Regions from separate parts of the Streptomyces sp. NPDC048521 genome, predicted to be linked through region 2. Evidence: riboswitches for the same ligand, from Rfam matches in the RefSeq annotation. Region 2 holds a riboswitch; the other holds the start of a gene.
What was found. A riboswitch is a leader RNA that binds a small molecule or an ion and turns the genes downstream of it on or off. The one in region 2 is predicted to bind glycine.
Positions count from the first base shown of each region.

Region 1: it holds a riboswitch for glycine, as region 2 does, so the genes downstream of both, gcvT (glycine cleavage system aminomethyltransferase GcvT) here and gcvP (aminomethyl-transferring glycine dehydrogenase) in region 2, are expected to answer to the same signal.

Region 1 covers NZ_JBICWR010000003.1:51,063-65,955, reverse strand. Annotated here, with positions in the region: gene gcvH (glycine cleavage system protein GcvH) at 1-343, opposite strand, end outside; gene gcvT (glycine cleavage system aminomethyltransferase GcvT) at 461-1,588, opposite strand; glycine riboswitch at 1,745-1,837, opposite strand; gene ACGFRF_RS07850 (AAA family ATPase) at 2,017-2,697, shown strand; gene ACGFRF_RS07845 (enhanced serine sensitivity protein SseB) at 2,770-3,561, shown strand; gene ACGFRF_RS07840 (enhanced serine sensitivity protein SseB C-terminal domain-containing protein) at 3,735-4,520, shown strand; gene ACGFRF_RS07835 (ABC transporter permease) at 4,872-5,870, shown strand; gene ACGFRF_RS07830 (ABC transporter substrate-binding protein) at 5,905-7,677, shown strand; gene ACGFRF_RS07825 (ABC transporter permease) at 7,750-8,757, shown strand; gene ACGFRF_RS07820 (ABC transporter ATP-binding protein) at 8,754-9,848, shown strand; gene ACGFRF_RS07815 (ABC transporter ATP-binding protein) at 9,845-11,449, shown strand; gene ACGFRF_RS07810 (M1 family metallopeptidase) at 11,550-12,941, shown strand; gene ACGFRF_RS07805 (trimeric intracellular cation channel family protein) at 12,989-13,648, shown strand; gene ACGFRF_RS07800 (thioesterase family protein) at 13,714-14,610, shown strand; gene ACGFRF_RS07795 (hypothetical protein) at 14,597-14,893, opposite strand, start outside.
Region 2 covers NZ_JBICWR010000001.1:889,673-904,565, reverse strand. Annotated here, with positions in the region: gene ACGFRF_RS04440 (CDP-alcohol phosphatidyltransferase family protein) at 1-150, shown strand, start outside; gene ACGFRF_RS04435 (sugar phosphate nucleotidyltransferase) at 265-2,760, shown strand; gene ACGFRF_RS04430 (DUF881 domain-containing protein) at 2,930-3,847, shown strand; gene ACGFRF_RS04425 (small basic family protein) at 3,844-4,176, shown strand; gene ACGFRF_RS04420 (DUF881 domain-containing protein) at 4,181-5,053, shown strand; gene ACGFRF_RS04415 (FHA domain-containing protein) at 5,244-6,074, shown strand; gene ACGFRF_RS04410 (MerR family transcriptional regulator) at 6,119-6,856, shown strand; gene ACGFRF_RS04405 (bifunctional nuclease family protein) at 6,941-7,414, shown strand; gene ACGFRF_RS04400 (MerR family transcriptional regulator) at 7,687-8,370, shown strand; gene ACGFRF_RS04395 (DNA polymerase IV) at 8,438-9,934, shown strand; gene ACGFRF_RS04390 (PRC-barrel domain-containing protein) at 9,856-10,227, opposite strand; glycine riboswitch at 10,347-10,441, shown strand; gene gcvP (aminomethyl-transferring glycine dehydrogenase) at 10,616-13,501, shown strand; gene ACGFRF_RS04380 (molybdopterin-binding protein) at 13,558-13,977, opposite strand; partial or broken gene ACGFRF_RS04375 (ABC transporter ATP-binding protein) at 14,006-14,893, opposite strand, start outside.

The DNA.
Region 1 (14,893 bases), on a different contig from region 2:
AGAACAGGTCGGCCGGCTCCTCGGTGACGCGCACCTTGAACAGCCAGCCGCCCTCGAAGGGGGCCGAGTTCACCAGCGAAGGGTCGTTGACGACGTCCTCGTTGATCTCGGTGACCTCACCGGAGACCGGCGAGTACAGGTCGGAGACGGACTTGGTCGACTCCAGCTCACCGCAGGTCTCGCCCGCCTCCACGGTGGAACCGACCTCGGGGAGCTGGGCGTAGACCACATCGCCGAGCGCGTTGGCCGCGAACTCGGTGATGCCGACCGTCGCGACGCCGTCCTCGGCGGTCGACAGCCACTCGTGCTCCTTGCTGTAGCGCAGCTGCTGGGGGTTGCTCATGGCCTGAATTCTCCTGTACGCGCGGAAGTGCTGGTGAAGGGGGGACTGCTGGGGCTGCTGGTGAGCAGGGGGAAGGTGCGCAGGGTCACGTCCGCCGGGACGTGCCGCGCCCAGTGTCTACTTCTGGCGCTTGTAGAACGGCAGCGCCACGACCTCGTACGGCTCGTGGCTGCCCCGGATGTCCACGCCGACGCCCTCGCTGCCGGGGGCCGCGTGCGCCGCGTCGACGTAGGCCATGGCGATCGGCTTGCCCAGGGTGGGGGAGGGGGCGCCGGAGGTGACCTCTCCGATCACCTCGCCGCCCGCGACGACGGCGTACCCGGCGCGCGGGACGCGACGGCCCTCGGCGACCAGGCCGACGAGCACCCGCGGCGGGTTCTCCTGAGCCCGGGCGGCTGCCTCGGTGAGGGCCTCGCGGCCGACGAAGTCGCCCTCCTTCTCGAACTTGACCACCCGGCCGAGCCCGGCGTCGAAGGGGGTCAGCTCCGTGGTCAGCTCGTGCCCGTACAGCGGCATGCCCGCCTCCAGGCGCAGCGTGTCCCGGCAGGACAGGCCGCACGGGACCAGGCCGACGCCCTCGCCCGCCTTGGTGAGCGCCTGCCACAGCTCCACGGCGTGCTCCGGCTTCACGAACAGCTCGAAGCCGTCCTCGCCGGTGTAGCCAGTACGGGCGATCAGCGCGGGGACACCGGCGACGGTGCCGGGCAGGCCGGCGTAGTACTTCAGGCCGTCGAGGTCGGCGTCGGTGAGGGACTTCAGGATGCCGGGGGACTGCGGGCCCTGGACGGCGATCAGCGCGTAGGCGTCGCGGTCGTCGCGGACCTCGGCGTCGAAGCCGGCGACGCGCTCGGTCAGGGCGTCCAGCACCACCTGGGCGTTGGAGGCGTTGGCCACGACCATGTACTCGGTCTCGGCCAGCCGGTAGACGATCAGGTCGTCCAGGATGCCGCCGTCGGCCTGGCAGATCATGGTGTAGCGGGCGCGGCCGACGCCGACGGAGGCGATGTTGCCGACCAGGGCGAAGTTCAGGAAGGCGGCCGCCCCCGCGCCGGTGACGGTGATCTCGCCCATGTGGGAGAGGTCGAACAGACCGGCCTTGGTCCGCACCGCGAGGTGCTCGTCGCGCTCGGAGCCGTAGCGCAGGGGCATGTCCCAGCCGGCGAAGTCGGTCATCGTCGCACCGAGCGAGCGGTGCAGCGCGTCCAGCGCGGTGTGGCGCAGCTCAGTGGGTTCGGTACTGCTCATCGGTCGGTCGTCTCCCAGGGCACACGGACGGGGCGAGGAACGTTCCTCCCCATCTGTCATCGGAACCTGAGAGGTTCGCCACGACCGCCACAGGGACGATCACGGCTTGCACCTTGGGTGGAGCCACTGTCACAGCGACCCGCTTTTCAGATGTGCCTCGCCCGCGCGGTAACGGGGCCTGAGAGATTCAAGGGAGGGACTTGCTCCTTCGGCGCCCCAGTGACCTGGGGACTCTCCCGCGCGGATTCAAGCGGCCGGTATGCAGTTGGCGGGCACATCATTGCACGCCGCGCCCCCGCCCGTCAGGGCCCGCATCTGTGACCGAGCTGTGGCCGTACGCGCACCGAACCGCCGACCACCTCCCATTACCTTCTCTTTACATACAGCGGGCATGGGTATGACCGAGCCCACAGGGGAGGACGATCACGGTGAAGAGGACCACGGCGTACGCCGCCGCCACCGCCACCACGACCGGCGTCGCGGTGCCGAAGCAGCCCTCCGCCTCCGCCCGCGAGCGCTGCGCGGAGCGCCCCGCCCCGGTCGTCCGCGATCTGCGCGACCGCGCCGGCCGCTGCCCCCGCGCCCTGGTCTTCGGCCCGCGTGACGTCGTCGTGGTCACCGGACTGCCGGGCAGCGGCAAGTCCACGCTGATGCACCGCGCGGTCTCCGGCCGCCGCATCGACTCCCAGGACGCCCGCGACGACTTCGCGGCCCGTGTGCCCCGTGGCCTGCCCTACGCCCTGTACCGCCCCCTGGTCCGCCTCGCCCACTACACCGGACTGCGCCGCGCGCTGCGCACCGAGGAAGGCCTCGTGGTGCACGACTGCGGCACCCAGGCCTGGGTGCGCGCGTGGCTCGCCCGCGAGGCCCGCCGCCGCGGCGGCTCCCTGCATCTGCTGCTGCTCGACGTGCCGGCCGAGACCGCCCGCGCGGGCCAGCGGGAGCGCCGCCGGGGCGTCTCCCGCTACGCCTTCCGCCGTCATCGTCGTACGACCGCCCGGCTGCTCGGCGCGGTCGAGCGGGGCGAACTGCCCGCGGGCTGCGGCTCGGCGGTCCTGCTGGACCGGGCCGCGGCGGACAGCCTGCACCGCATCGCCTTCTCGGGCTGATCCCGGCGAGCACGTCGGAGCCACCCGCTAGCCTTTTGAGCCACAGCACGGTTCCCAGCAGGCGGTAGGCAGATGGACTTCCCGGCGGACATTCCCGCGGACTTCCCGGCACAGGCGCACCCCCACCCGCACGGCGGGTGGCCCGGCAACGAACTGGAGGAGGTGCTCTCGGCCTCCCTCGGCATCCCCTCCGCGGGCGGCCGCATCATCGAGGTGCTCGGCCGGAGCTTTTTGTGGATCCCCCTGCCCAACGGCGGGGGCCCGGACAGCGGCCCGCTGGACCTGCCCACGATGGACATCGACGGCCAGGCGTACGTCCCGGTCTTCAGCTCCGAGGAACAGCTCCGTCAGGTGGCCGGCTCCCACATGTCGTACACCATCGCCCCCGCCGTGGAGTTCGCCCAGGGCCTGCCCCCGCAGGCGGGCATAGCCGTGAACCCCGGCGGCGTGGTCGGCGTCCCGCTGCCGCCCGAGGCGGTCGCCGAGCTGTGCCGTGCGGGCCGCACCCCGCTCGACGGCCCTGGCACCGGCGGCCGGGTCCGCCTCTTCGAGCCCGACTGGCAGGACGACCCGGTCGACTTCCTCTCCGCCGCCTCCGCCGAGTTCGCCGCGACCGGCGTCGTCCTCACCGCCCGCCGCTGCCTCGCCGTCATCGAGACGGCCGACCCGGTGATGTTCGTCGGCGTGGAACTCTCCCGATGGGAGGGCGACCTGCGGGCCCTTCCCCTGGAGGCCCTGGGCACGGCCCTCGGCAAAGTCCCGGTCAAGTGGCCGGTCAACCTCGTCCTCCTGGACGTCACCGACGACCCGGTGGCCGAATGGCTGAGGACAAACGTGCGGCCCTTCTATCAATACGGTCACTGAAGCAGCTCGACGGGGCGCGGGGAACCGCGCGACCAGCCACAGAACCACCCGCACCCGCGCACGAACCAGAAGCCCCGAGCTGCCAGGCGCTTAAGCTGTCTCCGAACGCGGGGCACTGAAAAGAAGGGCCGGTACACCAGGTGAGCGCGAGCCACAGCGGCAGCGTCGAGCACATGCTGCGCCAGGTCACGCCCGGACGCTACGACGCCTACGAGGCCCTGCTGCGCGCCCTCGCCACCCCGTCCTCCGGCCAGATCTGGATGCTCCTGTGGCACGGCCAGGCCGGTTCCCCGGACGCCCAGTACGGGAACATGGAGGTCGACGGCTGCCACTACGCCCCCTGCGTGACCTCCGCCCAGGAACTGTCGGCCAGCGGCTGGAACCGTTCCTACGAGGTCGTCGACGGACTGGACGTGGCCCGCACCCTCTACCCGGACCACTACGGCCTCTGGCTCAACCCGCACGCCCCGGGCGGCGGCGTCGGCATCCCCTGGCTGGATCTGCGCCGCATCGCCACTGGCCTGGACCGCCAGCCCGCCGGCCCGCTCCGGCTCACGGAACCCGGCATCGAGATCCCGCAGTTCTACGCCCTGCTCGCGCAGAACGCCCACCGTACCCCGGCGCTGCGTTCACTGCGCCGCGCCTGGGTGCAGCCGGCGCTCGGGGCGCCGTATCTCGCCATCGGCCTGGACGTGTACGACACCTCGCCCGCCGCGGTCGACTCGGTGCGCGCGATGATGCAGCAGTCGGTCGGGGCGGTCCCGGAGGGGCTGCCGGTGTCGACGGTCGCGATGGCCGACGACTACGACCCGGTGGTGATGTGGATGCGGGCCCAGGCGCGTCCGTTCTACGACCGCGAGGCCCACGCGGCTCCGCCCCAGCCTCAGCTTCAGGCCCCGCCTCCGCCGCAGGCCCCGGCCGCCGGATACGGTTATCCGCCGGTGCCCGGCGGTTACTGATCCGACGTCGCCCGGCATCGGACCTTGTGAGGGCGTAGCGCGGAATCGACTCGGGGCCTCACTTCTGCGCGCGTAGACGGCAGCGATACGTCCCGAACTGAGCGGATTCACCGTTCTGTCCCAACTGGCCCGCGTCCGGGGGGCGTTACCCACTGTTCGGATAACGGAATCCCCTGCACTGCATCACGGTTGCGCATACTTTCGCCGTCAGCTCTGGCGGGTGATCGCGGCGACGCTGAAGACTCGCGAGTCAGACAGGAGGTCGAGACCTCCTGATCGATGGCAAGTCGACAAAGCCGCAATCCGCGGCAGGCGCAGGCCGGTCACCACCGGCGAGAGGGGTCGCTCACCGTGACCGCACCGATCGAGACCACCGGGGCGGCAACCGAGGCACAGCCAGAGGCTGTGCTGGAGGGTGCCGGTAAGGGGCAGATCGAGGGTCGTTCCCTGGGCCAGATCGCCTGGACCCGCTTCAAGAAGGACAGGGTCGCCGTCGTCGGTGGCGTCATCGTGATCCTGCTGGTCCTCCTCGCGATCCTCTCGCGCCCGCTCCAGGCCGTGTTCGGCCTCGACCCGAACGCCTTCCACCAGGACCTGATCACGCCCGACACCTCGCTGCCCAAGGGCGGCTGGGGCGGCATGAGCCTCGACCACCCGCTGGGCGTCGACCCGAAGTTCGGCCGCGACATCGCCACCCGCGTCCTCGAGGGCTCCTGGGTGTCGCTGGTGGTCGCGTTCGGCGCCACCATCCTGTCCAACGTCATCGGCGCGATCATGGGTGTCGTCGCGGGCTACTACGGCGGGCGGGTCGACTCGATCATCAGCCGGCTGATGGACACGTTCCTCGCCTTCCCCCTCCTGCTCTTCGCGATCGCCATCTCCGCCACCCTGCAGGGCGGCGCGTTCGGTCTCAACGGGCTGCCGCTCCACCTGAGCGTGCTGATCTTCGTCATCGGCTTCTTCAACTGGCCCTACCTGGGCCGGATCGTGCGAGGCCAGACCCTCGCCCTGCGGGAGCGCGAGTTCGTGGACGCCTCCCGCGGCATGGGCGCCAAGACGCCGTACATCCTGTTCCGGGAACTGATGCCGAACCTGGTCGGCCCGATCATCGTCTACTCGACGCTGCTCATCCCGACCAACATCCTCTTCGAGGCGTCCCTGAGCTTCCTCGGCGTCGGCATCCAGCCCCCGCAGGCGTCCTGGGGCGGCATGCTCCGCGAGGCGGTCACCTACTACCAGGTCGACCCCCAGTACATGATCGTCCCCGGTCTCGCCATCTTCGTGACCGTCCTGGCGTTCAACCTGCTCGGTGACGGTCTCCGCGATGCTCTCGACCCGCGCAGCCGCTGACGCCTGTCACCGAGAGCCACAAAATTTTCCAACAATGGAGGGGAAAGCGCCCATCATGCGAAGGTCAGCGCTGGCCGCGATAGCGGCCATCGGCTCCGTCAGCCTGCTTCTTGCCGGCTGCAGCAAGGCCGATGACAACAAGAACGAGAACGGCACCAAGTCGGCCGGGGCCAACGCCGCGACGAAGGGCGTCGTCAACGCGTCCGACAAGAAGGGCGGCACGGTCACCTACGAGCTGTCCGACGTCCCGGACTCGTTCGACCCGGGCAACACGTACTACGCCTACATGTACAACCTCAGCCGGCTGTACGCCCGCCCGCTGATGACCTTCCAGCCCGGTGCGGGCGAGAAGGGCAACACCCTCGTCCCGGACCTCGCGGCGAGCAAGGGTGTGCCGAGCGAAGGCGGCAAGACCTGGACGTACAAGCTGCGTGCGGGCCTGAAGTACGAGGACGGCTCGCCGATCACCTCGAAGGACGTCAAGTACGCCGTCGAGCGCTCCAACTTCGCGCGTGACGTGCTCTCCCTCGGCCCGAACTACTTCCAGCAGTTCATGGCCGGCGGCGACAAGTACAAGGGCCCGTACAAGGACAAGAGCGCCAAGGGCCTGTCCTCCATCGAGACGCCGGACGACACCACCGTCGTCTTCCACCTGAAGCAGGCCTTCCAGGAGTTCGACTACCTGGTCGCCGCCCCGCAGACGGCCCCGGTGCCCAAGGCGAAGGACACCGGCGTCGACTACGTCAAGCACATCGTGTCCTCGGGCTCGTACAAGTTCCAGAGCTACGAGGAGGGCAAGCAGGCCGTCCTCGTGCGCAACGAGAACTGGGACGCGAAGACGGACCCGCTGCGCAAGCAGCTGCCGGAGAAGATCGTCGTCAAGCTGAAGGTCAACCCGGAGACGATCGACAAGGACGTCCTCGCGGGCGACGCGATCGACCTCGCCGGCACGGGTGTCCAGGCCTCGACCCAGGCGCAGGTGCTCACCGACGCCGCCAAGAAGGCCAACACGGACAACACCTACGGTGGCCGTCTGGTCTACCTGGCGATCAACACCACGGTGAAGCCGTTCGACAAGGTCGAGTGCCGCAAGGCCGTGCAGTACGCCATCGACAAGGTCTCGGTGCAGACCGCCGAGGGCGGCCCGATCCGCGGTGAGGTCGCCTCCACGGTCCTGCCCCCGGACATCCCGGGCTACGAGAAGTCCGACGTCTACGCCACCACGGGCAACAAGGGTGACGTCGCCAAGGCCAAGGACCAGCTGAAGGCCTGCGGCAAGTCGTCGATCTCGACGAACATCTCGGCCCGTTCCGACCGTCCGCAGGAGATCGACGCCGCCACGGCGATCATCAACTCGCTGAAGAAGGTCGGCATCAACGCCACCCTCAAGCAGTACCCGTCCGGCAAGTACTTCACCGACTACGCGGGTGTGCCGAAGTTCACCAAGAAGCAGAACATCGGCCTGGAGATGATGCAGTGGGGTGCCGACTGGCCCTCCGGCTACGGCTTCCTGCAGCAGATCCTGAACGGCAAGGCGATCAGCCAGTCCGGTAACACCAACCTGTCGCAGTACGACAACAAGGACGTCAACGAGCTGCTGGGCAAGGCGATCGGTACCCAGGACACCACCGAGCGCAACAGCCTCTACACGCAGATCGACAAGAAGACCATGGACGACGCCGTCCTCGTCCCGCTGACCTACTTCAAGGTCCTGCTGGCCCGACCGCAGAACTACACCAACCTGGTTTCCACGGCGGCCTTCAGCGGTCAGTACGACTACCTCAACATCGGCGTCGCGTCGAAGTAGCAGCCCCGGAAGGCAGGTGAAGGCATTGGTGCCCGCGGGCTTCGCGGCCCGCGGGCACCAGCGCCGATCCCCGTGATCTCGTACATCCTCCGCCGGACGTTCGCGGCAGTGATCCTGCTGCTGGTCGTCTCCGCGGTCACCTTCGCCATCTTCTTCCTGCTGCCAAGGCTCGTCGGCCAGACAGCGGACCAGCTGGCGCAGCAGTACATCGGCAAGAGCCCGTCGAAGGCGGACATCGCCGCTGTCAAGCACAACCTCGGTCTGGACCAGCCCGTCTACGTCCAGTACTGGCACTTCATCAAGGGGATCGTGGCCGGCGCCGACTACAACCTCGGCCCCACCACGGTGCACTGCGACGCACCCTGCTTCGGCTACTCCTTCAAGGACCACGTGGCGGTCTGGCCGCAGCTCACCTCCCGCCTTCCGATCACCCTCTCGCTGGCCGCGGGCGCCGCCGTCCTGTGGCTCCTCTCGGGCGTGGTGGTCGGTGTCATCTCCGCGCTGAAGCCGCGCTCGTTCTTCGACCGCACCTTCATGGGTGTCGCGCTCGCCGGTGTCTCGCTGCCCATGTTCTTCACGGGCAACCTGGCGATCCTGCTCTTCACCTACCAGTGGCCGATCTTCGGCAAGACCTACGTCCCGTTCACCGAGAACCCCTCGCAGTGGGCCAACACCCTCTTCCCCGCCTGGTGTTCGCTCGCCCTGCTGTACTCCGCCATCTACGCGCGGCTCACCCGCTCGGGCATGCTGGAGACGATGAACGAGGACTTCATCCGCACGGCCCGCGCCAAGGGCCTGCGGGAGCGCAGGGTCGTCGTCCGGCACGGACTGCGGGCCGCCCTCACCCCCATCATCACGGTCTTCGGCATGGACCTCGGCCTGCTGCTCGGCGGTGCCGTGATCACCGAGACCGTGTTCTCGCTGCACGGCATCGGCGAGTACGCGGTGCAGGGCATCACCGACAACGACCTGCCCAAGATCCTCGGCGTGACCCTGCTCGCCGCCTTCTTCGTCGTGATCGCAAATCTCCTGGTGGACGTGCTCTACGCCGCCGCCGACCCGCGGGTGAGGCTCTCGTGACCGAACTCTCCAAGACCGGCGCCGCGGTGGGCGAGCCCACCTCCACCGGCACGGCACCCGAGACCTTCCTCGAGGTCCGCGACCTCAAGGTGCACTTCCCCACCGACGACGGCGTGGTCAAGTCCGTCGACGGGCTCAGCTTCTCGCTGGAGAAGGGCAAGACCCTCGCCATCGTGGGTGAGTCCGGCTCCGGCAAGTCGGTGACCTCGCAGGCCATCATGGGCCTGCACCGGCTCGGCACCCGCGGCAAGAACGTGCGGATGTCGGGCGAGATCTGGCTGGACGGCAAGGAACTGGTCTCCGCCGCCCCGGACGAGGTGCGCAAGCTCCGCGGTCGCGAGATGGCGATGATCTTCCAGGACCCGCTGTCCGCGATGCACCCCTACTACAAGGTCGGCGACCAGATCGTCGAGGCCTACCGGGTGCACCACGACGTCAGCAAGAAGGTCGCCCGCAAGCGGGCCATCGAGATGCTCGACCGCGTCGGCATCCCCGAGCCCGCCAAGCGTGTCGACGGCTACCCGCACGAGTTCTCCGGCGGTATGCGCCAGCGCGCCATGATCGCCATGGCGCTGGTGAACAACCCCGAGCTGCTCATCGCGGACGAGCCGACCACCGCTCTCGACGTGACCGTCCAGGCGCAGATCCTCGACCTGATCCGCGACCTGCAGAAGGAGTTCGGCTCCGCGGTCATCATGATCACCCACGACCTCGGTGTGGTCGCCGAGATCGCCGACGACGTCCTCGTGATGTACGGCGGCCGGTGCGTGGAGCGCGGTCCGGCCGACGAGGTCTTCGAACAGCCGCAGCACCCCTACACCTGGGGCCTGCTCGGCTCGATGCCGCGCATCGACCGCGAGACCTCCGAACGGCTCATCCCGGTCAAGGGCTCGCCGCCGAGCCTCATCAACGTCCCTTCGGGCTGCGCCTTCCACCCCCGCTGCCCGTACGCGGACATCCCCAAGGGGAACGTCACCCGCACGGTGCGCCCCGAGCTGGAGCAGGTGAGCACCGGGCACTGGTCCGCCTGCCACCTCTCGGCCGAGGACCGCCAGCGGATCTGGACCGAAGAGATTGCGCCGAAGCTGTGAGTGAGACCAAGAAGACGGACACTGCCGCCGAGGCCGCGGTCCCGAAGCAGGCATCGGCTCCCGAAGACCGTGAGGTGCTGCTCAAGGTCGAGGGGCTGACCAAGCACTTCCCGATCAAGAAGGGCATCCTGCAGCGCCAGGTCGGCGCCGTGAAGGCCGTCGACGGCATCGACTTCGAGGTGCGCAAGGGCGAGACCCTGGGCGTGGTCGGCGAGTCGGGCTGCGGCAAGTCGACCATGGGCCGGGTCATCACCCGCCTCCAGGACCCGACCGGCGGCAAGATCACCTTCGAGGGCCAGGACATCACGCGGCTGAGCACCGGGCAGATGCGCCCGCTGCGCCGCGACATCCAGATGATCTTCCAGGACCCGTACGGCTCCCTGAACCCCCGGCACACCATCGGCTCGATCGTCTCGGCGCCCTTCCGGCTCCAGGGCGTCGAGCCCGAGGGCGGGGTGAAGAAGGAGGTCCAGCGGCTCCTCGAACTGGTCGGTCTCAGCCCCGAGCACTACAACCGCTACCCGCACGAGTTCTCCGGCGGTCAGCGCCAGCGCATCGGCATCGCCCGCGCGCTCGCCCTGAAGCCGAAGCTGGTCGTGGCGGACGAGCCGGTGTCCGCGCTGGACGTGTCGATCCAGGCGCAGGTCGTGAACCTCATGGACGACCTCCAGCAGGAGCTGGGCCTGACCTACGTGATCATCGCCCACGACCTCTCCGTCGTCCGGCACGTGTCGGACCGGATCGCGGTGATGTACCTCGGCAAGATCGTGGAACTCGCCGACCGCACCTCGCTGTACGAGTCGCCGATGCACCCGTACACCAAGGCGCTGATGTCGGCCGTGCCGGTGCCGGACACCAAGCGCCGGGGCCAGAAGAGCGAGCGCATCCTGCTCCGCGGCGACGTGCCGTCGCCCATCGCCCCGCCCTCCGGCTGCCGCTTCCACACCCGGTGCTGGAAGGCGACGCAGATCTGCAAGACGACCGAGCCGCAGCTCGTGGAGCTGAGGCCGGGTCAGCGGGTCGCCTGCCACCACCCGGAGAACTTCGCCGACCAGGCCCCGCAGGACACGGTTCTGCTGTCGGCGGCGAAGGCCGCGTCCGAACTGGTTCCGGAGGCGGTCGTCTCCGGCGATTCGACGGAGAAGGAACCGGCGAAGGCCGAGGAGGAGCCGACCGAGAAGCCGTCGGCCAAGGCGGAACCGGCCAAGGCTGAGGAGGAGCCGGCCGACAAGGAGCCCACCAAGGCGGAGAAGGAGCCGGCGAAGGCCGAGGAGGAGCCGGCCAAGGTCGAGAAGGAGTCCGCCAAGGCGGAACCGGCCAAGGTCGAGAAGGAGTCCGCCAAGGCGGAACCGGCCAAGGCCGACAAGGAGCCCGCCAAGGCGGAGAAGGAGCCGGCGAAGGCCAAGGCGGAACCGGCCGAGGCGGAGAAGGAGCCCGCCAAGGCGGAGAAGGAGCCGGTGAAGGCCAAGGCGAAGCCCGCCAAGGCCGACAAGGAGCCCTCCAAGGCGGAACCGGCCGAGGCCGAGGCTGCCGATGAGCCCGCCGCTGACGCCGCCGACGAGGCAGCCGGCACCGACTCCCAGGAGTCAACCGACAAGTAGCACATGACAACTAGGCAAAGTCATGTACATGCCTGAGCGGGGGAGTGCAGAGTCGTCCGTGTCCGACCACTGATCGGCACACGCTCGAAAGGGACGACTCATGGCACTCTCCCGTTCGGCACGTTTAGGCTCGCTCGCCACCGCGGCGGCCTCCTTCCTCGTCATCGCCGCCTCAGCCGCCCCGACCACGGGCGCCCCCGGCATCGGCGACACCTACTTCCCGCGCCTGGGCAACGGCGGCTTCGACGCCCGCCACTACGACCTGGACATCGCCTACGCCCCGGACACCGGCCGCCTGGACGGCCGTACGACCCTCACGGCCCGCGCCACCCAGCAGCTCTCCTCCTTCGATCTCGACCTGCAGCAGCTGGAGATCACCAAGGTCGAAGTCGACGGCAGACGCGCCCGGTTCACGCGCGACGGCGACGAGGTCACCGTCACCCCGCGGCACGGCCTGCGCGCGGGACGGGACTTCAGCGTGACCGTCACCTACGGCGGAGTACCGCAGCCCCTCGGCGGCCCCATCGTGTTCGGCTCCGAGTACGGCTGGATGAAGACCGGCGACGGAGTCTTCGTCGCCTGCGAGCCCAACGCCGCCTCCACCTGGTTCCCTTCCAGCGACCACCCCTCCGACAAGGCCACCTACGACATCCGGATCAAGGCGCCACGCGGCCTGACCGCCGTCTCCAACGGCCGGCTGGTCTCGATGCACGACGAGGGCGGCTCGACGTACACCCACTGGCGGGAGCGCCGGCCCATGGCCACCTACCTCGCGACCGCCACCATCGGGAAGTTCGACGTGCGCACGGGGCGGACCCCCGGCGGCACCCCGATCTACGTCGCCGTCGACCCCGTGCTGAAGAACAGCAACAGTGTCGACGTGTACGCCGTCACCGCCGCCGCCACCGACTACTGGTCCCAGGTCTTCGGGCCGTACCCCTTCGAGGAGACCGGAGCGATCGTCGACGACATGCCCGAGGCGGGTTTCTCGCTGGAGGTGCAGAGCAAGCCCGCCTACTCGGCCGTGCGCAGTGAGTCGACCATCGTGCACGAGCTGGCGCACCAGTGGTTCGGCGACTCGGTGAGCGTGGCGCGGTGGAAGGACATCTGGCTCAACGAGGGCTTCGCCACCTACGCCCAGTGGCTGTGGGCGGAGCACCGGGGCACCCGCTCCGCGCACGACTCCTTCCTGGCCGGCTACACCTCCCGCCCCGCCGACTCCGCCTTCTGGCAGATCGAGGTGGCCGACCCGCAGCGGGACACGATGTTCGCCTCCGCCGTCTACCAGCGCGGCGCGATGACGCTCCAGGCGCTGCGCGAGCGGATCGGTGACACCGCCTTCTTCAAGCTGCTGCCCGCCTGGACGAAGCTCCACCGGTACGGCTACGCGGACACCGCCGACTTCATCCGCCTCGCCGAGCGCGTCAGCGGGCGGCAACTGGACGACCTCTTCGGCACCTGGCTGTTCACCACAGGGAAACCCGCCCTGTGAGCCTGGCTTTGTAAGGTTCAGGCGCGTGGGCAGGTAAGAATGTCAGGGTGCAGCTCCAGCAACTTTTCAGTCCCTCCGTTCAGCACACGCTCGATGTCATCGGCATCTTCGTGTTCGCGATCTCCGGCGCGCTGCTGGCCGTCCGGAAGAACTTCGACGTCTTCGGCATCGCCGTCCTCGCCGAGGTCACCGCGCTGGGCGGAGGGCTGTTCCGCGACCTGGTGATCGGGGCCGTGCCCCCGGCCGCCTTCACGGACCTCGGGTACTTCGTCACCCCGCTGCTGGCCGCGCTCGTCGTCTTCTTCCTGCACCCGCACGTGGAGCGCATCCAGGCGGCGGTGCTCGTCTTCGACGCGGCCGGTCTGGGCCTGTTCTGCGTGAGCGGCACGACGAAGGCGTACAGCTACGGCCTCAACCTGACCGCGTCCGCGACCCTGGGCCTGGCCACCGCCGTCGGCGGCGGTGTGCTGCGGGACGTCCTCGCCAACGAGGTCCCGTCCCTGCTGCGCTGGGACCGCGATCTGTACGCCGTCCCGGCGATCGTCGGCGCCACGATGGTCGTGCTGTGCATCCACTACGACGCCCTGACCTCGCTGACCAGCGGGCTCGCGGTCGTCACGGCTTTCGTGCTGCGGCTGCTCGCGATGCGGTTCCATTGGCGGGCGCCTCGTGCGTGGAACCGCCGTTCGACGGTGACCGAGGAGTAGACAGGGTCGGCCAACGGAAGACCCCAAAGCTACCGCTTAGTAATTTCCTGTTGTACCGTTCATCCATGCCAGAAGCAGCTTCCGCTCCCTCTTCCACTCTCGGCTTCGCTCGAGCGGGGGGACTCCCGTCGCGGGCCGTGATCGGCGACAGCGAGTTCGACCGGGACACGACGGTCACCCGGCGCGCGCCCGGTGTCTACGACATCGACCTCTCGGCCGGCTGGACCATCATCACGGCCGTCAACGGCGGCTATCTGCTGGCCGTGCTCGGCCGGGCGCTCGCGGACACGCTCCCGCACCCGGACCCCTTCACCATCTCCGCGCACTACCTGACCGCCTCCCGGCCCGGCCCGGCGGTCATCCGCACGGAGCGGGTCCGCACCGGCCGCACCCTCTCCACCGGCCAGGGCTCGCTCTTCCAGTACGACGACGAGGGCAACGAGGTCGAGCGCATCCGCGTCCTCGCCTCCTACGGCGACCTCGCCGCCCTCCCCGACGACGTCCGTACGACCGCGACCCCGCCCGCGATCCCGCCGCTGGACCAGTGCTTCGGCCCGGACGACTCTCCCGCTCCGGTGCCGGGCAGCTCGGCCATCACCGAGCGGCTGATGATCAAGCTGGACCCCGCCACCCTCGGCTGGGCGCTCGGCGCTCCCTCCGGCAAGGGGGAGATGCGGGCCTGGTTCGGTCTCGCCGACGGCCGCCCCGCCGACCCGCTCTCCCTGCTGCTCACGGTGGACGCCCTGCCGCCGACCGCCTTCGAGATCGGCCTCGAGGGCTGGGTGCCCACGGTCGAACTCACCGTCCACGTCCGCCACCGTCCGGCCCCCGGCCCGCTGCGGGTGTCCATCACCACCCGCAACCTGGCCGGCGGCTTCCTGGAGGAGGACGCCGAGGTCTGGGACAGCGAGGACCGCCTGGTCGCCCAGTCCCGGCAGCTCGCCCGGGTCAGGCTCGGCTGAGCGGTCGCCGCCCCAGCCAGGCCGCCGGCCTCTCGCGGGCGCCGGCTCCTTCGGGGGCCGGCACCGGCTCGTCGTGGACGTCGGGGGACGAGCAGTGGCAGGGTCTGGCCGTCGCCGCCCTCGCGGCCAGGGCGATCCGCCGGGTGCCGCCGACGGCAGGGCTCAGCAGCGTGCGCGCGTCGAGCTCGGTACAGGGCGCCGGTCCGGTCAGCTGCTCGGGGCGTACGGCCCCGATGAGGCGGGCGACCCGGGTCGTGGCGCGGGCGTACGGCGGCCGGGGATC
Region 2 (14,893 bases):
CTCAGTGACGGAACTGGTTGGATCGCGTCACTCGCTGCTATTTTCGGATGGGCGTTCGCCGGATGGGGTACAACTCTCTACTGGTGGGCAGGAGTGCTGTACGTGGTACAAGTCCGCCGTTTGGTTCGTGCGGACGCCATGGCCGATTGAGCTCGGCGATTGTCCTGACGTAACGCCTCGATGGCCCGCGGTGGAAATGTGCGGGACAATCTGGACGGGTGAAGTCGGCTAGACCGTCGTCTCTTGGAGGAGGACGCTTCCGACATGAAGGCCGTCGTGATGGCCGGGGGCGAAGGCACCCGCCTGCGCCCCATGACCTCTAGCATGCCCAAGCCGCTCCTGCCCGTGGCCAACCGCCCGATCATGGAGCACGTGCTACGGCTGCTCAAAAGGCACGGACTCACCGAGACCGTTGTCACGGTGCAGTTCCTGGCATCGCTCGTCAAGAACTATTTCGGCGATGGCGAAGAGCTCGGAATGGAGCTCACGTATGCCAATGAGGAGAAGCCACTCGGTACCGCCGGAAGCGTCAAGAACGCCGAAGAGGCGTTGAAGGACGATGCCTTCCTCGTCATCTCCGGCGATGCTCTGACCGACTTCGACCTCACCGAGCTGATCAATTTCCACAAGGAGAAGGGTGCGCTGGTCACGGTCTGCCTGACCCGTGTGCCCAACCCCCTGGAGTTCGGCATCACCATCGTCGACGAGGAAGGGAAGGTCGAACGCTTCCTGGAGAAGCCGACCTGGGGACAGGTCTTCTCCGACACCGTCAACACGGGCATCTACGTCATGGAGCCCGAGGTCTTCAACTACGTCGATCCCGATGTTCCGGTCGACTGGTCCGGCGACGTCTTCCCGCAGCTGATGAAGGAAGGCAAGCCCATCTACGGCTATGTCGCCGAGGGCTACTGGGAGGACGTCGGCACGCACGAGAGCTATGTCAAGGCCCAGGCCGACGTCCTCGAAGGCAAGGTCAACGTCGACCTCGACGGCTTCGAGATCTCCCCGGGCGTGTGGGTGGCCGAAGGGGCCGAGGTGCACCCCGACGCCGTGCTGCGCGGACCGCTCTACATCGGCGACTATGCGAAGGTCGAGGCCGGCGCGGAGATCCGCGAGCACACCGTCGTCGGCTCGAACGTCGTCGTCAAGACCGGGGCCTTCCTGCACAGAGCCGTCGTGCACGACAACGTGTACGTCGGACAGCACAGCAACCTGCGCGGCTGTGTCGTCGGCAAGAACACCGACATCATGCGCGCAGCCCGGATCGAGGACGGCGCGGTCATCGGTGACGAGTGCCTGATCGGTGAAGAATCGATCGTTCAGGGCAACGTCCGGGTCTATCCGTTCAAGACCATCGAGGCCGGTGCGTTCGTCAACACGTCGGTCATCTGGGAGTCCCGGGGACAGGCCCATCTGTTCGGTGCCCGTGGTGTGACCGGCATCCTGAACGTCGAGATCACGCCGGAGCTGGCGGTGCGGCTCGCCGGCGCGTACGCGACGACCCTCAAGAAGGGCGCCACCGTCACCACGGCCCGCGACCACTCCCGAGGTGCCCGCGCGCTCAAGCGGGCGGTCATCTCCGCGCTGCAGGCCAGCGCCATCGACGTACGCGACCTGGAGAACGTGCCGCTGCCCGTGGCACGGCAGCAGACCGCGCGCGGCAGCGCCGGCGGCATCATGATCCGCACCTCGCCCGGCGTGCCGGACTCGGTCGACATCATGTTCTTCGACGGCAACGGCGCGGACCTGTCGCAGGGCAGTCAGCGCAAGCTCGACCGGGTGTTCGCGCGGCAGGAGTACCGGCGGGCATTCCCCGGGGAGATCGGTGACCTGTACTTCCCGGCGAGCGTCTTCGACTCCTACACCGGGTCGCTGCTGCGGAACGTCGACACGACGGGGATCGCGGAATCGGGTCTCAAGGTCGTCGTGGACGCCTCCAACGGCAGCGCCGGGCTCGTGCTGCCCAGCCTGCTCGGCAAGCTCGGCGTGGACTCGCTGACCATCAATCCCGGTCTCGACGAGTCCAGGCCGACGGAGACGGAGGAGATGCGGCGCAAGGGGCTAGTGCGGCTCGGTGAGATCGTGGCGTCCTCGGGTGCCGCGTTCGGGGTGCGGTTCGACCCCGTCGGCGAGCGGCTGTCGCTTGTGGACGAGAAGGGCCGGATCATCGAGGACGACCGGGCGCTCCTGGTGATGCTGGACCTGGTGGCCGCCGAGCGGCGCAGCGGCCGGGTGGCGTTGCCGGTCACCACGACCCGGATCGCCGAACAGGTGGCCGCCTACCACGGCACCCAGGTCGAGTGGACGACCACCTCGCCGGACGACCTCACGCGCGTGGGTGGTGAGGAAGGCACCATCTTCGGTGGTGACGGCAAGGGCGGGTTCATCGTCCCTGAGTTCAGCAGCGTCTACGACGGCACGGCGGCCTTCGTGCGGCTGATCGGGCTCGTGGCGCGGACGCAGCTCACGCTGAGCCAGATCGACGCCCGGATCCCGCGGGCGCACGTCCTCAAGCGGGACCTGGCGACGCCGTGGGCCGTCAAGGGTCTGGTGATGCGGCGGGTCGTCGAGGCGGCCGGAGATCGCTTTGTCGACACGACCGACGGTGTGCGCGTCGTGGAGACCGACGGGCGTTGGGTGATGGTGCTGCCGGACCCCGCCGAGGCGGTCACCCATCTGTGGGCCGAAGGCCCCGACGACGCCTCCGCGCAGGCCCTGCTGGACGAGTGGTCGGCCGTCGTGGACAGCGCCGGCCGGTGAGGCCGGTGGCCGTGGGCGGCAGCCGTCCCGATAGCAGCCGTCCGGTGACGCCGGACGGCTGAGGGCGGCAAAAGCCGCTGCACGCGTGCGTGCCGGACAAGTGTCCCCAAGGGGGCCTGTCCGGCACGCGGGTGGGGCCGTTCGGAGGTACTGCTCGCGACATGCGACGATGTGCGGCATGCCGCAGCAACCCCCCGTTCGGAGCAGCCCCACGCGGCCGCAGCGCCCGGACGCCTCCATGTCGTTGATCACCAACGTCATGGACCACAGCCTCGACGACGGGTATGCCGAGGCCGCTGCCCGGAAGAAGTCCCTGGGCGAGGGCGGCCTGCCGAAGACCCTCAGGGCGAAGCTGGGCCTCGCGGCCGGTCTCGTCCTCGCGGCACTGGTCGTGACCGTGGGGGCGGCGCAGGCCCGGGTGGCGGCTCCCGTGGTGGCCAAGGAGCGGCAGGAACTGATCGACCGCATCGACAGTGAGACCGAGGCCGCGGACAAGCTCGAGGGCACCGTCGACAAGCTGCGTGACGAGGTCGGCGCGCGGCAGCGGGCGGCGCTGAGGTCGAGCGGCGGTAGCGCGGAGGCGGACCTGGTGGGCCTGCTGTCGGGCGCCACCGCGGTGCACGGACCCGGTGTCAGGCTCGTCGTGGACGACGCCAAGGAGGCCGGCGGCGGCGGTGACGGGGGCAATCCGCGGGAGACCTCGGGGTTCTCCGACACCGGCCGGGTGCGCGACCGGGACATGCAGCGCGTGGTCAACGGGCTGTGGGCCTCCGGAGCCGAGGCCGTCTCCATCAACGGGCAGCGGCTGACGGCCCTGTCCGCGATCAGGGCCGCCGGTGACGCGATACTGGTCGACAACAAGCCGCTGGTGCCGCCGTACACGGTGCTGGCGGTGGGGGACGGGGAGAGGCTGAGCACCAGGTTCCAGAACAGCGCGGACGGGCTGTATCTGCATGCCCTGGAGGAGAACTACGGGATCCGCGCCACCATCTCCACGGAGGGTGACGTCCGGTTGCCCGCCGCGCCGAGTGTGATCGTACGCACCGCACAGCCGAACGCCGAGAAAACTGAGAAGGGCACATCGTGATCGCCGTACTGGGCCTCGTCGTGGGAGTCGTGGCCGGCCTGTTGGTCCGGCCCGAGGTTCCGGCGGTCGTCGAGCCTTATCTGCCGATCGCCGTCGTGGCGGCGCTGGACGCCGTCTTCGGCGGTCTGCGGGCCATGCTCGACGGCATCTTCGACGACAAGGTCTTCGTGGTGTCGTTCCTGTCGAACGTGGTCGTCGCCGCCCTGATCGTGTTCCTGGGCGACAAGTTGGGCGTGGGCGCGCAGCTGTCCACGGGTGTCGTCGTGGTCCTGGGTATCCGGATCTTCTCCAACGCCGCGGCGATCCGCCGGCATGTGTTCCGGGCGTGAGGCGATGAACGACGAGAACGGCAACGACAGCCGCAACATCAGCGACGACCGGGGCGAGCAGCCGGAGAACAGGCTGCGCAAGGAACTGCCGGCCGAGGTGCCGGCCCCGGCGCCCGGTGCCGGGCCGACGCAGGGGAAGCAGCCCGAGGAGCCGCTGACCGGTCGGCAGCGGCTGGTCAAGGGCCTGTGGCCGCCGCGCGTCACCCGGGCCCAACTCATCGTCGCCGTGCTGCTGTTCGGCCTCGGCTTCGGGCTGGCCGTGCAGGTGGCGTCGAACAGTGACAGCGACAGCGCGTTGCGCGGCGCACGCCAGGAAGATCTTGTTCGCATCCTCGATGAACTGGATTCGCGTACCCAGCGTCTTCAGGACGAGAAGCAGGGACTGGAGAAGCAGCGCCAGGAGTTGCAGAGCAGCTCCGACCAGGCCGCGGAGGCCCGCAAGCAGACCGCCGAGAAGGCGAGGCAACTCGGCATCCTGGCGGGCACCGTGGCGGCGCGGGGTCCCGGCATCACGATGACGATCGAGGACACGAAGGGGACGGTCCAGGCGGACATGCTGCTCGACGCGATCCAGGAGTTGCGCGCGGCCGGTGCGGAGGCGATCCAGGTCAACGGTGTTCGCGTGGTCGCGAACACCTACTTCACGGATGCGGGCAAGACGGTGAGCGTCGACGGGAACAAGATCAACGCTCCCTATCGTTTCCAGGTCATCGGCAAGCCGCAGGATCTGGAGCCGGCGCTGAACATCCCTGGAGGCGTGGTGCAGACCCTGGAGAAGGAGCAGGCCACGGTGACCGTCGAGCGGTCGGACAAGATCGTCGTGGATGCCTTGCGACAGGCGAAGCGGCCTGACTACGCTCGGTCGTCCTCCCAGTGAACCGGTGGTGCATGGGGAACGTCCGGCAGGGGCATGAGGTTGCGGGGGGTCGGCGCACCGAAGAGGTGGTGCGTGGTGGAAACTGTCTGGTGGTTACGGACGTTGTGAGGATGTCCGGCTCGGCCGGTGTAGGCAATCAGGGTTCGTCCTGCCCCACGGGCGGGTCTGTTTCGGTCAAGGGGAATCGCCCGTGAAGTTGTTTGCGAAGTTGTTCGGCAAGAGCGCGCGAGAGGGCAGCGACAACGCGACCGCTCGCCATCGCGCACAGCCTGACGCGGAGGGCCAGCGCCCGCTGTTCCGGGACCAGGTCGCTGGTCCGGGCGGTGACATTTCCGGTGGTCAGGGCGCGGCGTCTGTTGACCCTGCCCAGTCCGGCGGCATAGGTTTCGGGCAACCGTCAACCTCAGGTACGGGTGGAGGGTTTGCCCCCGACCCGTACGCGTCCAATGCCCCGGCGGGGCAGCCGCGGCAGGAGGGTCCGTCCATGTCGGTCCTGGTGTGTACGAGGTGCGGTAACCGGAACGCGGAGAACGCCCGGTTCTGCTCCAACTGCGGCGCGCCGCTGCGCCCCGGTGTGACGCCGGAGCGTGCCTCCGAGACGACGTCCACGATCTCGATCTCCGGCATCGAGGCCTACGAGGCTGAGGCGACCGGTCAGACGCCGCTGCCGATGCTCTCGCCGGAGGCGCAGGCCGCGGTGGACGCGCTGCCGCTGGGCTCGGCGCTGCTGGTGGTGCGCCGCGGACCGAACTCGGGCAGCCGCTTCCTCCTGGACAGCGATCTGACCACGGCCGGCCGTCATCCGCAGAGCGACATCTTCCTGGACGACGTGACGGTCTCGCGTCGGCACGTGGAGTTCCGGCGTACCCCGGACGGCTCGTTCACCGTGGCCGACGTGGGCAGCCTGAACGGCACGTACGTCAATCGGGAGCGGATCGACCAGGTGGCTCTGGCGAACGGTGACGAGGTGCAGATCGGCAAGTACCGGCTGGTGTTCTACGCGAGCCGGCAGGGCATCTGACCCGCCCCCGGACCGGCGTCCGGGGGGACCCCCAGGGAAGGTCCATGCTTCAAACACCGAGCGGCGGTGCCCGAAGCGGTGCCGCCGCCAGGGACGGCGTGCTGATGAGCATCGGCACGGTGCTGAACGTGCTGCGTGACGAGTTCCCCGAGGTCACCATCTCCAAGATCCGCTTCCTGGAGTCGGAGGGCCTCATCGAGCCGCAGCGGACCCCGTCCGGGTACCGCAAGTTCAGCGCCGGGGACGTCGAGCGCCTCGGGCGTGTCCTGCGGATGCAGCGGGACCACTATCTGCCGCTCAAGGTCATCCGGGAGCACCTGGACGCCATGGAGCGGGGCGAGGCCGTCCCGCTGCCCCTGGTGGGGCGCCAGCGGACCGCGGAGGACGTCCCGGAGCCGTCCGGGGCGCGCACGGTGGCCCGGGTCGGCAGGGCGGAGCTGATGGCGGCGGCGGGAATCGACGATGCCGAGCTCAAGGAGTGGGAGTCCTACGGGCTCATCGCGCCCCTGGAGGACGGGGCGTACGACGCCGAGGTCGTCACCGTGGCGTCCCTCGTCGCCGAGCTGGGCCGGTTCGGTATCGAGCCGCGCCACCTTCGGGTGATGAAGGCCGCCGCGGACCGTGAGGCGGGTCTCGTCGACCAGGTGGTGGCCCCGCTCAAGCGGCACCGCAATCCGCAGACCAGGGCGCATGCCGAGGCCCGTACGAAGGAGCTGGCGGCGCTCACGGTGAAGCTGCACGCGGCCCTGGTGAAGACCGCTCTCGGCGTCCGGCTGCCCTGAATCCGGGGTCCCGGAGCGGCCGGATCGGGCACCTGTTCCCGGCCCGACTACCCAAACATCCCGAGCACGGCCTAGGGTTGCTGTGTGAACGAGCTCGATGTCGTAGGTGTCCGGGTCGAAATGCCCTCCAACCAACCGATCGTGCTCCTGCGCGAAGTGGGGGGCGACCGTTACCTCCCGATCTGGATCGGGCCGGGGGAGGCGACGGCCATCGCCTTCGCCCAGCAGGGCATGGCCCCCGCGCGACCGCTGACCCACGACCTGTTCAAGGACGTGCTGGAGGCCGTCGGCCAGGACCTGACCGAAGTACGCATCACCGATCTGCGGGAAGGCGTCTTCTACGCGGAGCTGGTCTTCGCCAGTGGGGTCGAGGTCAGCGCCCGTCCCTCCGATGCCATAGCGCTGGCCCTGCGCACCGGAACGCCGATCTACGGCAGTGACACGGTGCTGGACGACGCGGGTATCGCCATTCCGGACGAGCAGGAGGACGAGGTGGAGAAGTTCCGCGAGTTCCTCGACCAGATCTCGCCCGAGGACTTCGGCACCAGCAGCCAGTGAGCGGCAGACGGTGCGAGGCCGGCCCGCCGTACCGGGGTTCTGGGGGGTCGGCCACCGGTCGTTTGCGGGGCCCGGCTCGTGGGCAATTGCCACCGGCCATTGAGAGCGTCCTACGGCCTCTCACGAGCGCATTCGGCTAGCCTTTCCCCGCGGTGGGGCACGGAAAACCACTCCTAGGGTGATTATCACTCGGCGTGCCGAGTGTGGCGATCGTTGACGCACCCCTGGTGACTGCCTACCGTCGAGAAGGCAGGTCAAGGACGGAGGTCGGCGTGAGAACCAGCGGCGACGGTACGGCTGGGGGTGCCTCGGGACGCGGTTTCGGGGAGAGCGGTCCGTACCCTCCCCCGAGCTCTCAGCTGCGTTCGAGCGGGGGATATCCCCATCACGGCAGCGCGGTCGATCACGCTCCGCAGCGGCCGGCGGCGGTGCCGAACGGCGGAGGGGCGGCGTCCATGACGTCCGAGGAGATCGGCTATCGCGGGCCCACGGCCTGCGCGGCCGCCGGGATCACCTACCGGCAGCTCGACTACTGGGCCCGGACGGGCCTGGTCGAGCCGAGTGTGCGGCCCGCGTACGGTTCGGGAACCCAGCGCCTGTACAGCTTCCGGGACGTCGTCGTCCTGAAGATCGTCAAGCGCTTTCTGGACACGGGTGTCTCGCTCCAGAACATCCGCACGGCCGTCCAGCACCTCAGGGAACGCGGTTTCCGCGACCTCGAGCGGATGACCCTGATGAGCGACGGCGCCACCGTGTACGAGTGCACCTCGCCGGACGAGGTCCACGCCCTGCTCCAGGGCGGCCAGGGCATCTTCGGGATCGCCGTCGGCGTGGTGTGGCGGGACGTGGAGAGCGCCCTGTCCCAGCTGCACGGCGAGCGCATCGACACGGGCGAGACCCTCGTCGGCCACAACCCCGCGGACGAGCTGGCACGGCGCCGCAACCGGGCGGTCTGACCGCCGGGCCGATCGGGCGCCCTCCGGTGCCACCGCATTGTCAGTGCCGTGGTGCAGCATCGGACATGTGAGAAACGCGCCCACGATCCTGCATCTCGACATGGATGCCTTCTTCGCCTCGGTGGAGCAGGCGTCCAAGCCGAGCCTGCGCGGGAAGGCGGTCGTCGTGGGCGGGCTCGGACCGCGCGGGGTGGTGGCGACCGCGTCGTACGAGGCACGGGTCTTCGGGGTGCACTCGGCGATGCCCATGGCCCAGGCGCGCCGGCTGGCACCCAATGCCGCGTATCTGGTGCCGCGTTTCGCCCTGTACCGGTCGGTCAGCGAGCAGGTGATGGCGCTGCTGCGGGAGCTGTCGCCGCTGGTGGAGCCGCTCAGCCTGGACGAGGCGTTCGTGGATCTGGAGGCCGGGGGAGCGGCCTGGGACGAGGAGTCGGCGCGGCTGGCCGGGGTGAAGCTGCGCGCGGACATCCGGGCGGTCACGGGACTCACCGGGTCGGTGGGGCTCGCGGCCTCCAAGATGCTCGCGAAGATCGCCTCCGAGCAGGCCAAGCCGGACGGTCTGGTGGTCATCGAGCCGGGGACCGAGCGGGCGCTGCTGGGGCCGATGCCGGTGCGGACCCTGCCCGGGGTCGGGCCGGCCACCGGGGACCATCTGCGCAGGGCCGGGATCACCACGGTCGAGGAACTGGCGGAGGCGGGCGAGGACGAACTGGTGCGGCTGCTCGGCAAGGCGCACGGGCACGCGCTGCACGCCATGGCACTGGCCCGCGACGAGCGGCCGGTGGTGGCCGAGCGGGAGGCGAAGTCGGTGTCGGTCGAGGACACCTACGACGTGGACATCCACGACCGGTTGCGGGTCGGCCTGGAGGTGCAGCGGCTCGCCGACCGGTGCGTGCGGCGGCTGCGCGGCGCCGGGCTGTCGGGGCGGACCATCGTGCTGAAGGTGCGGCGGTACGACTTCTCGACCCTGACCCGCTCCGAGACGCTCCGCGGGCCCACGGACGATCCGGCCGTCATCCGGGAGGCGGCCGCGCGGCTGCTGGACTCCGTGGACACCACGGGCGGGGTACGGCTGCTCGGTGTGGGCGTCACCGGGCTGGCCGACTACACCCAGGAGGACCTGTTCGCGCAGGCGGCGGGTGAGCGGGCGGCGGGCGACCTCGCCGTGGACGTCGTACCCGAGGCCGTGGCCCGGCAGCCGGAGCCCGCCGAGCGGCAGTGGCGTGCCGGGCAGGACGTACGGCATGCCGAGTGGGGTCACGGCTGGGTGCAGGGCAGCGGCCTGGGCCGGGTCACGGTGCGCTTCGAGACGCCTCGGTCGGAGCCGGGACGGGTGCGGACGTTCCGGGTCGACGATCCCGCGCTGGAGGAGGCGGAGCCCTTGCCGTTGGTGGCGGCGGGCGACGTCGCCGACCGGCCCGCCCGTGTCGGTCCAACGGGCGGTGACCGCTACGAGGCTCCGCAGCCGACCCCGGATGCGGAGGATCAGGTCTCCTCCGAGCCCGCCAGTCTGCCGAAGTCGTGGTCCGGGAGCGGGGGAGGTGGGGCCAGGTCGAGACCGTAGTGGTGGTAGAGCTGGAGTTCCTGCTCGGGGGAGAGGTGGCGGCCCACGCCGAAGTCGGGGGCGTCCTTGATGAGGGCGCGGTCGAAGGGGACCCGCAGGGCGCCGTCGATCAGCTCGCTCGGCTCCAGCGGGACGAAGGCGTCCCGTGAGAACAAGCCGGTGCGTATGGCCGCCCACTCGGGTACGCCGGTCGCGTCGTCGAGGTACACCTCGTCGATGGTGCCGATCTTGGTGCCATTGCGGTCGAACGCCTTGCGGCCGATCAGGTTGCGCGGATCGATGTCGGTCTGCACGGTCCCTCTCCCTCCAAGTGGTCGCAACTCATCCGTAAGCACTACAAAAGAGCACAATCAGTGAGGCGGCCACTCGAAGGCTCGGGCGTCGACCTCGCTGGTAGGCTGACAGCGGCTGCTGACCCCGTGCGGGAGAGTCCTCCGACCACCTCGGAGGCGCCGAAGGAGCAAATCCTCCCCGGAATCTCTCAGGCTCACGTACCGCACGGACGAGGTCACTCTGGAAAGCAGAGCGGATGTCGACGGCGTCCGCTCTCACCGACGGTGAAAGCCGGGACCCTCGGGCACCCGGTGAAGCTCTCAGGTTGAGATGACAGAGGGGGAGGCCGTCGGGGTATCCGTACCGGGGTGCCCCTCGAAGGTCGCGTCAGACCAGGAGGCCTCCGCAATGACCGCCCATCGCATTCCGCTCTCCGAGCTCGAGCAGGGCATCCCCTTCGAGCAGCGCCACATCGGGCCCGACCAGGAGGCGCGGGCCAAGATGCTCGCGCACATCGGATACGGCTCGCTCGACGAGCTGACCGCCGCCGCGGTCCCGGATGTGATCAAGAACGCCGACGCCCTGGACCTGCCGGGCGCCCGTACCGAGGCGGAGGTGCTCGCCGAGCTGCGCTCGCTCGCCGACCGCAACCAGGTCCTCGGCTCGATGATCGGCCTCGGCTACTACGGCACCTTCACCCCGCCCGTCATCCTGCGCAACGTGATGGAGAACCCGGCCTGGTACACGGCCTACACGCCGTACCAGCCGGAGATCTCCCAGGGCCGCCTGGAGGCCCTGCTGAACTTCCAGACCGTGGTGGCCGAGCTGACCGGTCTGCCCACCTCCGGCGCCTCCCTGCTGGACGAGGGCACGGCCGCCGCCGAGGCGATGGCGCTGTCCCGGCGGATGGGCAAGAACAAAAAGGGCCTGTTCCTGGTCGACGCGGACGCGCTGCCGCAGACCATCGCCGTCATCGAGACGCGCGCCGAGCCGACCGGCGTGGAGGTCGTCGTCGCCGACCTCAGCGACGGCATCCCGGCCGAGATCGCCGAGCGTGAGATCAACGGCGTGCTGATCCAGTACCCGGGCGCCTCCGGTGCCGTACGGGACATCAAGCCGGTCATCGACCAGGCGCACGAGCTGGGCGCGCTCGTCACCGTGGCCGCCGACCTGCTGGCGCTGACCCTGTTGGTCCCCCCGGGGGAGCTGGGCGCGGACATCGCCGTGGGCACCACCCAGCGTTTCGGCGTGCCGATGGGCTTCGGCGGTCCACACGCCGGCTACATGGCGGTGCAGGAGAAGTTCGCGCGCAGCCTGCCCGGCCGGCTCGTGGGCGTCTCGGTCGACGCCGACGGCCACAAGGCCTACCGGCTCGCGCTGCAGACGCGTGAGCAGCACATCCGCCGGGAGAAGGCGACCAGCAACATCTGCACCGCGCAGGTGCTGCTCGCCGTGATGGCCGGCATGTACGCCGTCTACCACGGCCCGGAGGGCCTGCGGACCATCGCCCGCCGCACCCACCGCTACGCCACGATCCTCGCCGAGGGCCTGAAGGCCGGCGGTGTGGAGATCGTCCACGGTGCCTACTTCGACACCGTCACCGCGCGCGTGCCCGGCAAGGCCGCCCAGGTCGTCGCCGCCGCCCGCGACAACGGCGTCAACCTGCGGCTGGTCGACGCCGATCACGTCTCCCTGGCCTGCGACGAGACGACCGACCGGGGCCAGCTGGACGCCGTCTTCGCCGCCTTCGGCGTCGAGGGCGACATCGAGGCGCTGGACGCGGCCGCCGAGGAGGCCCTGCCCGAGGCGCTGCTGCGCACCGGCGACTACCTGACCCACCCGGTCTTCCACGAGCACCGCTCCGAGACCGCGATGCTGCGCTACCTGCGCAAGCTCGCCGACCGGGACTACGCGCTCGACCGCGGCATGATCCCGCTGGGCTCCTGCACCATGAAGCTCAACGCGACCACCGAGATGGAGCCGGTCACCTGGCCCGAGTTCGGCCAGCTGCACCCCTTCGCGCCCGCCGAGCAGGCCGAGGGCTACCTCACGCTCATCCACGAGCTGGAGGAACGTCTCGCCGAGGTCACCGGCTACGACAAGGTCTCGCTCCAGCCGAACGCCGGTTCGCAGGGCGAGCTGGCCGGTCTGCTGGCCGTACGCGGCTACCACCGCGCCAACGGCGACGAGCAGCGCACGGTCTGCCTGATCCCGTCCTCCGCGCACGGCACCAACGCGGCCAGCGCCGTGATGGCCGGCATGAAGGTCGTCGTCGTCAAGACCGCCGAGGACGGCGAGATCGACGTCGAGGACCTGCGGGCGAAGATCGAGCAGTACCGCGACGAGCTGGCGGTCCTCATGATCACCTACCCGTCGACGCACGGCGTGTTCGAGGAGCACGTGGCCGACATCTGCGCCCAGGTCCACGAGGCCGGCGGCCAGGTCTACGTCGACGGCGCCAACCTCAACGCCCTGGTCGGCCTCGCCAAGCCGGGCCACTTCGGCGGTGACGTCTCCCACCTGAACCTGCACAAGACCTTCTGCATCCCGCACGGCGGCGGCGGCCCCGGCGTCGGTCCGGTCGCGGTCCGCGAGCACCTGGCGCCGTACCTGCCGAACCACCCGCTCCAGCCGGAGGCCGGTCCGGAGACGGGTGTGGGCCCGATCTCGGCCGCTCCGTGGGGCAGCGCGGGCATCCTGCCGATCTCGTGGGCGTACGTCCGCCTGATGGGCGGCGAGGGCCTGAAGCGGGCCACGCAGGTCGCCGTGCTCTCCGCGAACTACATCGCCAAGCGCCTCGAGCCGCACTACCCGGTGCTCTACACCGGGCCCGGCAATCTGGTCGCCCACGAGTGCATCATCGATCTGCGCCCGCTGACCAAGGCGACCGGCGTGAGCGTCGACGACGTGGCCAAGCGCCTCATCGACTACGGCTTCCACGCGCCGACCATGTCCTTCCCGGTGGCCGGAACGCTGATGATCGAGCCGACGGAGTCGGAGGACCTGGCCGAGCTGGACCGGTTCTGCGACGCGATGATCGCCATCCGCGCGGAGATCGAGAAGGTCGGATCCGGCGAGTGGCCCGCCGAGGACAGCCCGCTGCGCAACGCCCCGCACACCGCGGCCGCGCTCGGTGGGGAGTGGGCGCACGCCTACAGCCGCACGGAGGCCGTCTTCCCGGCCGGCGTCTCGGCCGCCGACAAGTACTGGCCGCCGGTGCGCCGTATCGACCAGGCCTACGGCGACCGCAACCTCGTGTGCTCCTGCCCGCCGCTGGACGCGTACGAGGACTGAGCGAGCCGATGGTGAAGGCCCCCGCCCGGGTTCCGGGCGGGGGCCTTCGGGCTGTGCTACGTCGTGGCCAGCGCGACCTCGGTCGACTTGATCAGGGCGACGACATCGGAGCCCACGAAGAGGCCGAGGTCGCCGGCCGCGTCCTTCGTGATCGCGGCGGTGATCTCGCCGCCGTCCACGGTGACCTTCACGATCGCCATGACCTCGCCGAGTTCGAGATGGGTGACCGTGCCGGCGAGCTGGTTGCGGATCGACAGGCCCTCGACGCGGTTGGTGGCGAGGGAGACCTCCGTCGACTTCACCAGGGCGCTCACCGGAGAGCCCGGGGCGAGGCCCAGGTGCTCGACGGCCTCCCGCGTGATGGCCGCTGTGAGGTGCTGGCCGCCGGTCAGGCGGACATCGACGGTCGCCATGACTTCGCCGGGGTGCACCTCGGTGACGGTGCCGGGAAGCTGGTTGCGGATGCTCAGGGTCATGGCCCCTCACCGTAGTGCCGGAAGGCGCTCAGGCCGGGTATGCGTGCGTCTGCGTCGCTTTGACCGTCGCCCAGACCGGTGCACCGGGGTGGAGGTCCAGTTCGGCGGCGCCGACCGTGGTGAGGTCGGCGGCGAGGGCGAGTTCGCCGGTGAGGTCGGCGCGGATCTGGTCGCCGTGCGTCTCCAGGCCGGCGACCTCGCAGCGCCACAGGTTGCGGGCGCTGGAGCCCGTGGGCCGGTCCCGGAACAGGGTCACGGCGGAGGGCGGGAACGCCACGAACACCGGCCCCGACAGCTCCTCCGTGGTGGTGATCGAGGGCCCGGCGTCGAGTCGTACCCTGTGCCCCTCGGCCTGTCCCCGGTAGAGGTTGAGGCCGACGAGCTGCGCGATGTAGTCGGTCCGCGGATGGCGGGCGATGTCGGAGGGGCTGCCTTCCTGGACGACCCGGCCGTGCTCGACGACCACCAGCCGGTCCGCGAGCACCATGGCGTCCAGCGGATCGTGCGTGACCAGGACGGCGACCGCCTCGAACGCGGCCAGATGGCGGCGGAGCTGGGCGCGGACCTCCAGACGGGTACGGGCGTCCAGGGCCGCGAGCGGCTCGTCCAGGAGAAGCAGCCGGGGGCGGGTGGCCAGGGCGCGGGCGAGGGCCACGCGCTGGGCCTGGCCGCCGGAGAGCCGGCGGGGCTTGGCGCCCGCGTGGTCGGCGAGGCCCATGCGGTCCAGCCATGCCGCGGCCAGGGCGCGGGCCTCCGACTTGCTCGCGCCCTGGCAGCGCGGACCGAAGGCCACGTTGTCCAGGGCGGAGAGGTGCGGGAAGAGCAGGTAGTCCTGGAAGACGACGCCGACCGGGCGGGACTCCGGGGGTGTGCGCTCCAGTGGGGTGCCGTCCAGGCGCAGGTGGCCGTCGGTGAG